Regions from separate parts of the Streptomyces sp. NBC_01433 genome, predicted to be linked through region 2. Evidence: riboswitches for the same ligand, from Rfam matches in the RefSeq annotation. Region 2 holds a riboswitch; the other holds the start of a gene.

Region 1 (6,140 bases), 3.0 Mb from region 2:
GAGGTCTTCTCGGTCACCGGTACGTACGACCTGATCGCCATGGTCCGGGTGGCCAAGCACGACGATCTCGCCGATGTCATCCCCGGCCGGATCAGCAAGATCCCGGGCGTCGAGGGCACCGACACGCACGTGGCGTTCCGTACGTACTCCCAGCACGACCTGGAAGCGGCCTTCGCCATCGGCCTCGACGCGTAGCCAGGTACGGCTTCGGCCGGGTACGGGCGGCTGCCCGTACCCGGCCGAAGCCGTATCCGGTCCTCAGACCTGCGCCGCGCCGCGGTCCGGGACGCAGCGGCCGCCCTCGGTGCGGTACTTCCACTGGGCGCCCTCACGGACCAGCTCCTTGACCGCCCGTACGAAACGCTCGACGTGCTCGTCCGGCGTACCGGCACCGAAGCTGACCCGGATCGCGTTGAGCGAGCGCTCGCCCGGCTCCGCCTCCGGCGCGCCGCACTCCCCCGGGTCCTGCGGGTCGCTGCCCAGCAGGGTGCGGATCAGCGGGTGCGCGCAGAAGAGGCCGTCGCGGACCCCGATGCCGTACTCCGCGGAGAGCGCGGCCGCGAAGTGCGAGCTGTTCCAGCCCTCCACCACGAAGGAGATCACGCCGACCCTCGGGGCGTCGTCGCCGAACAGCGAGAGCACCCTGACCTCGGGGACCTCGGCGAGACCCGCGCGGACCTCGGCGACGAGCCGCTGCTCACGGGCGACCAGGTTGTCGAAGCCCGCCTCGGTCAGCGCCTTGCAGGCGGAGGCGATGGAGTAGACGCCGATGACGTTGGGCGAACCGGCCTCGTGGCGGGCGGCGGTGGTGTGCCAGTCCACGTCCACGCCGCCGTCGGCGCGCCGGGCGACCTTGCGGGAGGCGCCGCCGCCGGCCAGGTACGGCTCCGCTTCCTGGAGCCAGTCCGCGCGGCCCGCGAGGACGCCCGAGCCGAACGGCGCGTAGAGCTTGTGCCCGGAGAAGGCGACCCAGTCGACGTCCAGCTCGGCGATGTCGACGGGGTGGTGCGGGGCGAGCTGGGCGGCGTCCAGGACGATCCGGGCGCCGTGCGCGTGGGCGGCGGCGGCCAGTTCCCTCACCGGCCACAGTTCACCGGTGACGTTGGAGGCGCCGGTGACACAGACCAGGGCCGGGCCGTAGGGGTCACGGTCGGCGAGCGCCCGCTCCAGGGTCTCGACGGCCTGGGCCGGGGTGCGCGGCGCGTTGAGGTAGGTGACCCGGGCGTCGCGCCAGGGCAGCAGGGAGGCGTGGTGCTCGGTCTCGTACACGAACACCTGGCAGTCGGCGGGGAGCACGGCGGCCAGCAGGTTGAGCGAGTCCGTGGTCGAGCGGGTGAAGATCACCTGGTCCTCGGCACGGCAGCCGAGGAACTCCGCGACGACCGCGCGGCTGTTCTCGAACAGGTCGGTGGAGAGCTGCGAAAGGTATCCGGCGCCCCGGTGGACACTGCCGTAGTACGGGGCGTACGCGGCGACGTCGTCCCACACCCGCTGGAGCGCCGGGGCGCTCGCCGCGTAGTCGAGGGCGACATAGGTGACTTCTCCGCCCGTAACCAGCGGAACAGTGACGTCCTTACCCAGAACCGGCAGCGGTGCACAAATGGACTGGTCGGTGGCAGCGGTGGAGACAGACATGGCGAACTCCCGTAACAAGGCAGGCGAATTCCCCGCGCCGGCGGACACGCGGCAGCGCGGGAAAAGAAAGAGGGTGCGCGGAGGAGGGCCGGAGGCCCTACCGCATTCGCTTGCTCACAAGAGGCTCCCTAGGGACCAGGACCCCGGGGGTTGGCATTCAACGATGCCGAGGGGCCCGCGCTTGCCGCAGACCTCGCTGCCTACGGCCTGGTCTTCACCCGGGGCACCCCGCCACGGACGGAGGGTTGCCGGACAGCGGGCCGGGGCCGTAGTCGCTGTCACTCATGACCTGCGCAGCATCTTGCCATACGTACACACATGCGCAAGGGCGCAGTCCGTCATTCGGACTGCGCCCTTGCTCACAGCGAATGCCCCCTCGGGACAGCCCTCAGGCGTTGCTGGCCGCGACCCAGCGCTCCAGGGCCCGCTTGGCCGCCCCCGAGTCGATGGACTCGGCGGCCTCGGTGATCTTCGCCGCGATCCGTTCGTTCAGCGTGCCCGCGCCCGGGTCCAGCGCCACCAGGGCGGCGGCCGAGTTGAGCAGCACGGCGTCGCGCACGGGCCCCCGCTCGCCGTCCAGCAGCCGGCGGGCGACATCGGCGTTGTACGAGGCGTCGGCGCCGCGCAGCGCCTCGACGGGCACCAGCTCCAGGCCGACGTGACGCGGGTCGAACGCCTCCTCGCGCACCTGCCCGTCGCGGACCACCCAGACGCGGGAGGTGGCGGTGGTGGTCAGCTCGTCGAGACCGTCGTCACCGCGGAAGACCAGCGCGGAATTGCCCCGGTCGGCGAGCACGCCCGCGACGATGGGTGCCATGCGGGCATCGGCGACCCCGACGGCCTGGGCGCGTACCCGGGCCGGGTTGGTGAGCGGGCCCAGGATGTTGAAGGTGGTCTGCGCACCCAGTTCCTTGCGGGCCTTGGCCGCGTACCGCAGGGCGGGGTGGAACTTCACGGCGAAGCAGAAGGTGATGCCCGCCTCCTCGGCCACCTCGACGACCCGCTGCGGGGTGAGGTCGAGGTTGACGCCCAGCTTCTCCAGTACGTCGGAGGAGCCGCTCGCCGACGAGGCGGCGCGGTTGCCGTGCTTGACGACCTTGGCGCCGGTGCCCGCGATGACGATCGCCGACATGGTGGAGATGTTGACCGTCTTGGCGAGGTCGCCGCCGGTGCCGACGATGTCGACCGTGCGGCCCGGTACGTGAATGGTGTTGGCGTGCTCGTACATCGCCCGGACGAGCCCGGTGACCTCGTCCACGGTCTCGCCCTTGGCACGCAGCGCGACCGCGAAGCCGGCGATCTGCGCGTCGGTCGCCTCACCGCTCATGATGCGGTCCATGGCCCACGCGGTGTCGTCCGAGGTGAGGTCCTCACCACGCAGCAGGGGGTTCAGCACGCCGGGCCAGGAACGGTCCGCCACGCTGCCGCCGCCGCTCGGGGTCGCCACGTTCATGGTCCGCTCCTGGGGTCCACAGCCGGTAAGGGAATGGCTCCACCCTATCCAGCGCCGGAGACCGCGAAGAGCCCCGTCCATCGAATGGACGGGGCTCCTGCTGTGGCGATCAGTTCAGGCGATCAGTGGTGACCGTGGCCGCTGGTGATCTCCTTGTACTCCTCGGCGGTGGGCTTGGCGATCTGGCTTTCCTCGCCGTAGAAGCCCTTGCTGAGCTTGACGCGCAGTTTCTCCAGGGGAGAGACCTTGCGCTTGACACCGTTCTCGTCGACCAGCGGGCCGATCTCGGCCGGCTTGTACTGCTCGTGCGCGGTGAGCGTGTGCAGCTGGCCCTGGCTGAGCGGCTCGTGGATCTCGACGAACTCACCGTGCGGCAGGCGCTTGATGATGCCGGACTCGCGCCCGTGCAGCACCTTCTCCCTGTCCCGGCGCTGGAGGCCGAGGCAGATCCGCTTGGTGACGATGAACGCGATGACCGGTCCGGCGAAGAGGAAGATCCGGACGAACCACGAGATGGCGTTCAGCGACAGGTGGAAGTGCGTGGCCCACAGGTCGTTTCCACCGCCGACCAGACCGATGAAGTACGTCGTGATCCAGGCGACACCGAAGGCGGTACGGGTCGGGGCGTTGCGCGGGCGGTCCAGGATGTGGTGCTCGCGCTTGTCGCCGGTGATCCAGGACTCGATGAACGGCCAGACCGCGATGGCGGTGAGGACGACACCCAGGGCCACCAGGGGGATGAACACGCCCAGGACCAGCGTGTGACCCCAGAGGTTGACCTCCCAGCCCGGCATCACTCGGACCAGACCCTCGGCCATGCCCATGTACCAGTCGGGCTGGGCGCCGGTGGAGACCTGATCGATCCGGTACGGGCCGATGGCCCAGATCGGGTTGATCGAGGCGATGCCCGCGATGAGGGCGATGATGCCGAAGACCAGGAAGAAGAACCCTCCGGCCTTCGCCATGTACACCGGCAGCAGGGGCATGCCGACGACGTTCTTGTTGGTCCGGCCGGGACCCGCGAACTGCGTGTGCTTGTGGTAGAAGACCAGGATCAGGTGGCCGACCAGCAGACCGAGCATGATGCCCGGCAGCAGCAGGATGTGGATCGAGTAGAACCGGGCGACGAAGTCGCCGCCGGGGAACTCTCCGCCGAACAGGAACATCGAGATGTACGTGCCCACGATCGGCACGGACAGGATCGCGCCCTGGGTGAAGCGGACACCCGTACCGGAGAGCAGGTCGTCCGGGAGGGAGTAGCCGGTGAAGCCGGTGAACATGCCCAGCACGAACAGCAGGAAGCCGAACAGCCAGTTGATCTCACGCGGCTTGCGGAACGCACCCGTGAAGAACACGCGCATCATGTGCACGAACATGGCGGCGAGGAAGATCAGCGCGGCCCAGTGGTGGATCTGCCGCATGAGCAGACCACCGCGGACGTCGAAGCTGATGTCCAGTGTCGAGGCGTACGCCTCGGACATCCGGATGCCCTGCATCGGCTCGTACGAGCCGTGGTACACGACCTCGTTCATGCTCGGGTGGAAGAACAGCGTCAGATACACACCCGTGAGGATGATGATGATGAAGCTGTAGAGCGCGACCTCACCCAGCATGAAGGACCAGTGGTCCGGGAAGATCTTGCGCATGTTGGCCTTGGCCAGGCCGTAGATGCCCAGCCGGCCGTCCGCCCAGTCGGCCACCCGCTCGCCGGCGGGCGCCTTGCGCCGTGTGTCTGTCGAAGTACTCATCCGCGCTCCCAGAAGGCAGCACCGACGGGCTCTTCGAAGTCGCCGCGCGCCTCGAGGTTGCCCTCACTGTTCACACCGATCCGCAGCTGCGGAAGGGGGTGACCGGCCGGACCGAAGATGACGCGAGCGCCGTCGGAGAGGTCGAAAGTGGACTGGTGGCACGGGCAGAGCACGTGGTGCGTCTGCTGCTCGTACAGGCTGATCGGGCAGCCGACGTGGGTACAGATCTTCGAGAAGGCCACGATGCCCTCGTGGGCCCAGTCGCGCTCGCGCTTGTCCTTGATGTCGTCCGGCTCGATGCGGATGATCATCAGGGCCGCCTTGCCCATCTGCGTCTGGAAGTCGTGCGCGTCCTCCTTCAGGCCCTCGGGCATGGCGAAGGTCAACGAACCGACGATGATGTCCTCGGGACGCAGCGGCTGCATCGTGTTCATGTTGATGAGCTGCTTGCCCTTGGACCACAGGGTGTGGCGGAGCTTCTTCTCCGGCAGCGGACCGAGGTCACGCAGCAGCACCACACCGGAGAGCGGCACCAGGGCCAGCGCGCCGAACATGGTGTTACGGATCAGCTTGCGCCGCCCGAAGGCGGACTCCTCCGCACCGGCCCTGAAGTCGGCGAGAACCTTCGCCTTGACCTCGGGGGTCGCCTCGATGGCGTGCCGCTCGTCGGCGACCTCCACGTCGGACATCAGGGTGCGCGCCCAGTGGACGGCGCCCGCGCCGATGAAGAAGAGCGCCACGCCCAGGGTCACACCCAGGGAGAAGTTGAGCGCGCTCACCTTGCCGAAGGGCCAGATGTAGACGATCTGGTCCACCGGGAAGATGACGTAGGAGGCGATGAACGCCACCGTCGCCAGCATCGACAGCGTGAACATGAACGCGACGGCTCGCTCGGAGCGCTTCGCGGCACGTTCGTCGATGTCCTGGATGCGCGGCCTGTGGGCCGGCAGCCCCGGGTCGGCGAACGGGTCGTCCGTACCCTCTACCGCGCCGTGCGCGGTCTCCTGCTCTGCGGGCAGGGTCTCTTCTGGAATCTCTTGGCTACTCATGACTTCTTGGCCTTAGCGGTGTGGGCCGCGACCCAAACGGCAACTGCGATCAGTGCGCCCAGCCCGAAGATCCACGCGAACAGACCTTCGCTGACCGGTCCCAGACCACCGAGGGAAAGCCCTCCGGGGTTCTCGGCCTTGTCACCGTTCACGGTCTTGATGTACGCGATGATGTCCTTCTTCTGCTGCTCCGGCATCGTCGTGTCGGGGAAGGAGGGCATGCTCTGCGGGCCGGTCTGCATGGCCTCGTAGATG
Region 2 (6,140 bases):
CACCCCGGCGTCGCCGCGGTCCGGGCCGAACTCCCCGGCGTACTGCACGAGTCCGGTGCCTGGCACGGCACCTGGGTGGAGGAGAAGGGGCAGGCCCTCGCCGTCCACACCCGCCGCGCCGAGGACCCGCAGGCCGCCTTCGAGTCGCTGCGCGGGCCCCTCGGAGAGCTCTCGGCCCGGCACGGCCTGATCGTCGAACCGGGGCGCCTGGTGCTGGAGTTGCGCCCGCCCGGCATGGACAAGGGCGTCGCGCTGGCGGAGTACGTACGGGAGCTGGACGCCGAGTCCGTCCTGTACGCGGGTGACGACCTCGGCGACCTCGCGGCGTTCGCCACCGTGGAGAAGCTGCGCACCGAGGGGCCGGACGGCATCCCCGGTCTGCTGGTGTGCAGCGGCAGCGCCGAGGTTCCCGAACTGGCCGAGCGGGCGGATCTGTTGCTGCCCGGACCGGCGGCCGTGGTCGGCTTCCTCGCGGACCTGGCACGGCACCTCCGGCTCCAGTAGCTCCCGGTTCCGCCCCCAGTAGCTCCCAGTCCGGTCCGCGCGGGCACCTCCACCTCCGGCCCCAGTAGCTCCAGGTCCCGTCCGCGCCCCGGGCCCGGGTCAGTCGCGCCGCAGCGCCTCCAGCTGGTCCAGGAACCACTGCTGCGGCGGCAGCGCGGTCGCCGCGGCGGCCAGCCGCTCGCAGCGTTCGGCCCGTTCGCCGCTCTCCATCGACAGCGCCTCGTGCAGGGCGGCGGCCGTCGCGGTCACGTCGTACGGGTTCACCACGATCGCGTCGGCGCCCAGCTCCTCGTACGCCCCCGCCTCCCGCGACAGCACCAGGACGCAGCCGCGGTCGGAGACGACCGGGACCTCCTTGGCGACCAGGTTCATGCCGTCGCGGATCGGGTTGACCAGGGCCACGTCCGCCAGCCGGTACGCGGCCAGGGAGCGTGCGAAGTCGTCCTTGACGTGGAGGACGACGGGGGTCCAGCCGGGCGTGCCGTAGGCGGCGTTGATCTCGTCGGCCAGGGTCTGCACCGCCGCCGTGTACTCCCGGTACACCGCGAGGTCCTGCCGTGAGGGGTAGGCGAAGGCGACATGGACCACCCGTTCGCGCCACTCGGGGCGCGCGTCGAGCAGGGCGCGGTAGGCGTGCAGGCCGCGGACGATGTTCTTGGAGAGTTCCGTACGGTCCACCCGGACGATCGTCCGGCGGTCGCCGTCGCCGCCCACCTGCTCCCGCAGCGCTGCCATCCGCTCGTCCACGTCCGGCTCGTGCGCGCGGCGCCGCAGGAAGTCCGCGTCCGCGCCGAGCCCGTGCACCCCGATGCGGGTCCGCCCCGTGCCGCCCAGGATCTCCGTGCAGCAGCTGATGAAGGCGTCCGCCCAGCGCCGGGTCAGGAACGCCGCCCGGTCCGCGCCCAGGATGCCCCGCAGCAGCTGTTCACCGATGTCGTCGGGCAGCAGGCGGAAGTAGTCGACGGGCGCCCACGGGGTGTGCGAGAAGTGGCCGATGCGCAGGTCGGGGCGGAGTTCCCGGAGCAGGCCGGGGACCAGCGCGAGGTGGTAGTCCTGCACCAGGACGGCCGCACCCGGCCCCGCCTCCTCGGCGAGTGCCTCGGCGAAGGCCCGGTTGTACGTCTCGTACGAGGCCCACTGGCGCCGGAACTCCGCGTCGAAGACCGGCTCGACGGGCGTCTGGTAGAGCAGGTGGTGGACGAACCACAGGACGGAGTTCGCGATCCCGTTGTACGCGTCGGCGTGCACGTCGGCGTCGATGTCGAGCATCCGTACGCCCGGCTCACCGACCCCGCGCCGGACCGCCTCGCGGTCGCCGTCGCCCAGGGCCGCGCACACCCACAGCTTGTTGTCGACGGCGCTCAGGCCGGAGACGAGGCCGCCCCCGCCCCGTTTCGACGCGAGCGAGCCGTCCTCGCTCAGCGAGTACGACACCGGGCCGCGGTTGGACGCGACGAGAACCTGGGCAGCGTGCTCGGAGACCATGTAGCGGAACCTAGCCCGTTCGGGAAGCCGTCAAACGCGATTGGTTACGCCACACCGAACACGGCCGGTACCGGACCGTCCCCGCCGCACGCGGCCCAGTGGCTCATGCCGCCCGGTGCGCCTCATGCGGCCCGGTACCTCAAGCGCCCGCGCCGCCCGGCGCCTCACGCGGCCCGGCGATCGGTGTACTCCGCGATCTCCCGCATCGGCGGCCGCTCCTCGGTGTCCACCGCATGGGTGCGCGGTACGAAGCCGTTCTCGCCCCGCTCGAACTGGGTGAGCGCGGGCCGCACGAGATGTCCCCGGGAGAGCCGCAGCTGCGCGGTGCGGTAGATCGCCGCCGCCATCCGGCCCAGCGCCTGACCGTCCTGGTGGCGGTGCTTGCGCACGCCGACATCGACCTGCGCCAGCGCGTCCAGGCCCACGGTGTGCAGGGCGTCGACGAGCAGCCCCAGCTCCACTCCGTAACCGACGGGGAAGGGCAGCCGCTCCAGCAGGGAGCGCCGCACCGCGTATTCGCCGCCCAGCGGCTGGACGAACCCGGCCAGCTGCGGCCAGTGCAGATTGAGCAGGGGGCGCGCCACCAGTTCCGTGACCCGGCCGCCCTGACCTGCGGCTTCTCCCAGGGGGCGGTCGTACATCGCCTTGACGAACTGCACGGACGGGTCGGTGAGCAGCGGTCCGACGATGCCGGAGACGAAGTCGGCGGAGAAGTCCTTGAGGTCGGCGTCGATGAAGCAGACGATCTCGCCGCTCGTCACGAGGAGCGACCGCCACAGCACCTCGCCCTTGCCGGGCAGGGCCGGTATCCGCGGGAGTATCGCGTCCCGGTGCACCACCCGGGCGCCCGCGCGGCGGGCGGCGTCGGCGGTGGCGTCGGTGGAACCGGAGTCGATCACCACAAGTTCATCGACGAGCCGGACCTTCTCCATCAGCTCGCGCCGGATCGTCGTCACGATGGCGCCGACCGTCGCCTCCTCGTTCAGGGCGGGCAGGACGACGCTCACGCTCGCCCGGCGTGGATCCCTGGCTCGCGCGGCGACGAGCCGGTCCAGCGGGCGGTCGGCGGCTGACCAGGAACGCCTGGTCAGCCAGCGTTCCACCTCTTCCAGCACGGTCGATACTCCCTGTATGTGATTCATCTCGCGGTTCGGACGACTATCTCAACGGTCCGGTGCTTCGGTTACAGTCTTGAACAACGCGGATGGCCGTCGCATGTCGGGGTCCGTCCGCCAATAAATGCCTGGATCGAAGATCCAGTGCCACAGCGCTCATCCAGAGGGACTGAGGGAACGGCCCGTTGAAGTCCCGGCAACCCTCCCGCCGACCGCTGAGGTCACGGTGGGGAAGGTGCCAATTCCGTCTTGTGGCGAAATGCGTCGCAAGGAAGATGAGGAGAAAGGGACCTCCGCCATCATGGCTGTTCAGACTGTTGCCGCATCCACCGATTCTGCTGTTTCCGCTGTGGATCTCGGCCCCGCCGCGGCGCTTTCCTGCCGCGAGTGCGGCGAGCGTTTCGAGCTCGGCCCCCTCTTCGCCTGCGCGTCCTGTTTCGGGCCGCTCGAAGTGGCGTACGACCTGCCGAGCGGCACCCCGGACGAGCTGAAGAAGCGCATCGAGGCCGGACCGAACAACATCTGGCGTTACGCGCCGCTGCTGCCGGTCCCCGCCGATGTCGCGGACAAGCCCAACATCAACCCCGGCTTCACCAAGCTGGTCAAGGCCGACAACCTCGCCCGTGAACTGGGCGTCACCGGTGGCCTGTACGTCAAGGACGACTCCGGCAACCCGACGCACTCCTTCAAGGACCGCGTCGTGGCCATCGCCGTCGAGGCCGCCCGCGCCTTCGGCTTCACCACCCTGTCCTGCTCCTCCACCGGCAACCTCGCCGGTGCGGTGGGCGCCGCCGCCGCCCGTGCCGGCTTCCGTTCCTGCGTGTTCATCCCGCACGACCTGGAGCAGGGCAAGGTCGTCATGGCCGCGGTGTACGGCGGTGAGCTGATCGGCATCGAGGGCAACTACGACGACGTCAACCGCTTCTGCTCGGAGCTCATCGGCGACCCGCTCGGCGAGGGCTGGGGCTTCGTCAACGTCAACCTGCGGCCGTACTACGGCGAGGGCTCCAAGACGCTGGCGTACGAGATCTGCGAGCAGCTCGGCTGGCGGCTGCCCGACCAGATCGTCATCCCGATCGCGTCCGGCTCGCAGCTCACGAAGATCGACAAGGGTCTCCAGGAGCTGATCAAGCTCGGTCTGGTCGAGGACAAGCCGTACAAGATCTTCGGCGCACAGGCCGAGGGCTGCTCCCCGGTCTCCACCGCCTTCAAGGCCGGTCACGACGTGGTGCGGCCCCAGAAGCCGAACACGATCGCCAAGTCCCTGGCGATCGGCAACCCGGCCGACGGCCCGTACGTCCTGGACATCGCCCGCCGCACCGGCGGCGCCGTCGAGGACGTCAACGACGAGCAGGTCGTCGACGCGATCAAGCTGCTGGCCCGCACCGAGGGCATCTTCGCCGAGACGGCGGGCGGGGTGACGGTCGGCGTGACCAAGAAGCTGATCGAGGCCGGTCTGCTCGACCCGTCGCTGACCACCGTCGTCCTGAACACCGGTGACGGCCTCAAGACGCTCGACGCGGTGGCCGCGACCTCGCAGGCGACCGCGACCATCCGGCCGAGCCTGGACGCGTTCCGCGAAGCCGGCCTCGCCGCCCTCTGATCACCCCGAGACCGAAGGAAGGCACCCCACCATGAGCGTCAAGGTCCGCATCCCCACCATCCTCCGCACCTACACGGACGGCCAGGCCGAGGTCGCCGCGGAGGGGACGAACCTCTCCGAGGTCATCGAGTCCCTGGAGAAGAACCACCCGGGCATCGCCGCCCGCGTCCTGGACGACCAGGGCAAGCTGCGCCGCTTCGTCAACGTGTACGTCAACGATGACGACGTGCGCTTCGAGGGCGGCCTGAAGGCGGCCACTCCGGACGGCGCGGGCATTTCGATCATTCCGGCAGTCGCCGGAGGCTGCTGACTTCACAGCGTGACCCCATTGCCCCCTCCGCGAGAGAAGCGGAGGGGGCAATTCTGCATGGTTGAGCGGGGTAGAGTTGGGGAAGCCCCCTCCGCTGCCCGTGCCGCCCGCATATGAGAATGCGCCCGGCCACGATAAGAAGCAGCCAATGTGGTTGAGCACCTTGCGGCGTAAGTTCCCTTTGTCGGGCCCGACTTGCCCAGGATCCTCACGTATTCCTCATATTCGTGTGTTCGGCCATGCCCAGAATTCTCGTCCGATTGACCTGTTGCAGAGGGCAGTTGGGCAGATACATTCGGCCGCGGTCGACGCGCTACGGCGCACGCACCCTCTTCTTTTCGGAGGGTGAGTTCTGACCCGGGCCCGCGAAGTGCGGTCCTGTGCAAGGGCCAGTAATAGGGGAGTTAGGCATGGCTCAGGGCACCGTCAAGTGGTTCAACGCGGAGAAGGGGTACGGCTTCATCGCGGTCGACGGTGGTGCGGATGTTTTCGTCCACTACAGCGCGATCCAGATGGACGGGTACCGCACCCTCGAAGAGGGTCAGCGAGTTGAATTCGAGATCTCGCAGGGCCAGAAGGGGCCGCAGGCGGACATGGTCAAGCTCGCCGTCGGCTGAGCTCGGCGCGGTCGGCCAACGACACTACTCACGCACTGAGGGCCCGTACCCCCTGGGGTACGGGCCCTCAGTGCGTGCCGGTGCCCTCGGTGCGTGCCGGTGGTGTGCGGCACGACCTGCGACGCGACCGTCCCGCTGACGTCCCGCCGCTGTCCCGTGGCCGTCCGGCGGCGATCCCGTGACCGTCCTGCGGCAGTCCTGCGGCTGTCCACAAACCGTGACACCTGCTTGCACTCGCAGGGGTCGAGTGCTAATCATTGGCGTTAGCACTCTCCAGGTGAGAGTGACAGAAACTTGGACCGGGCCGGTGAGGCCCGCAGGCGCGGTGGGGCAAGGAACCACCGGGCACGCAGGCCGTCCGTCGCGGGCGCCACTCGGTCCGGAGAAATCCACCCCTGTCCGGGAGGACCACTTCACATGGCCAAGATCATCGCGTTCGACGAGGAGGCACGGCGCGGTCTCGAGCGCGGGATGAACCAGCTCGCCGACGCCGTCAAGGTCACCCT

What was found. A riboswitch is a leader RNA that binds a small molecule or an ion and turns the genes downstream of it on or off. The one in region 2 is predicted to bind S-adenosylmethionine.
Region 1: another riboswitch for S-adenosylmethionine. It lies ahead of OG413_RS21525 (aminotransferase class V-fold PLP-dependent enzyme); the one in region 2 lies ahead of thrC (threonine synthase).

The regions. Positions count from the first base shown of each region.
Region 1 covers NZ_JAPEPM010000001.1:4,779,564-4,785,703, reverse strand. Annotated here, with positions in the region: gene OG413_RS21530 (Lrp/AsnC family transcriptional regulator) at 1-195, shown strand, start outside; gene OG413_RS21525 (aminotransferase class V-fold PLP-dependent enzyme) at 259-1,635, opposite strand; SAM riboswitch class IV at 1,808-1,925, opposite strand; gene trpD (anthranilate phosphoribosyltransferase) at 2,024-3,088, opposite strand; gene OG413_RS21515 (ubiquinol-cytochrome c reductase cytochrome b subunit) at 3,211-4,836, opposite strand; gene OG413_RS21510 (ubiquinol-cytochrome c reductase iron-sulfur subunit) at 4,833-5,885, opposite strand; gene OG413_RS21505 (c-type cytochrome) at 5,882-6,140, opposite strand, start outside.
Region 2 covers NZ_JAPEPM010000001.1:1,793,090-1,799,229, reverse strand. Annotated here, with positions in the region: gene otsB (trehalose-phosphatase) at 1-504, shown strand, start outside; gene OG413_RS08040 (trehalose-6-phosphate synthase) at 604-1,989, opposite strand; gene OG413_RS08035 (glucosyl-3-phosphoglycerate synthase) at 2,154-3,104, opposite strand; SAM riboswitch class I at 3,258-3,386, shown strand; gene thrC (threonine synthase) at 3,406-4,707, shown strand; gene OG413_RS08025 (MoaD/ThiS family protein) at 4,739-5,017, shown strand; gene OG413_RS08020 (cold-shock protein) at 5,428-5,634, shown strand; gene groL (chaperonin GroEL) at 6,052-6,140, shown strand, end outside.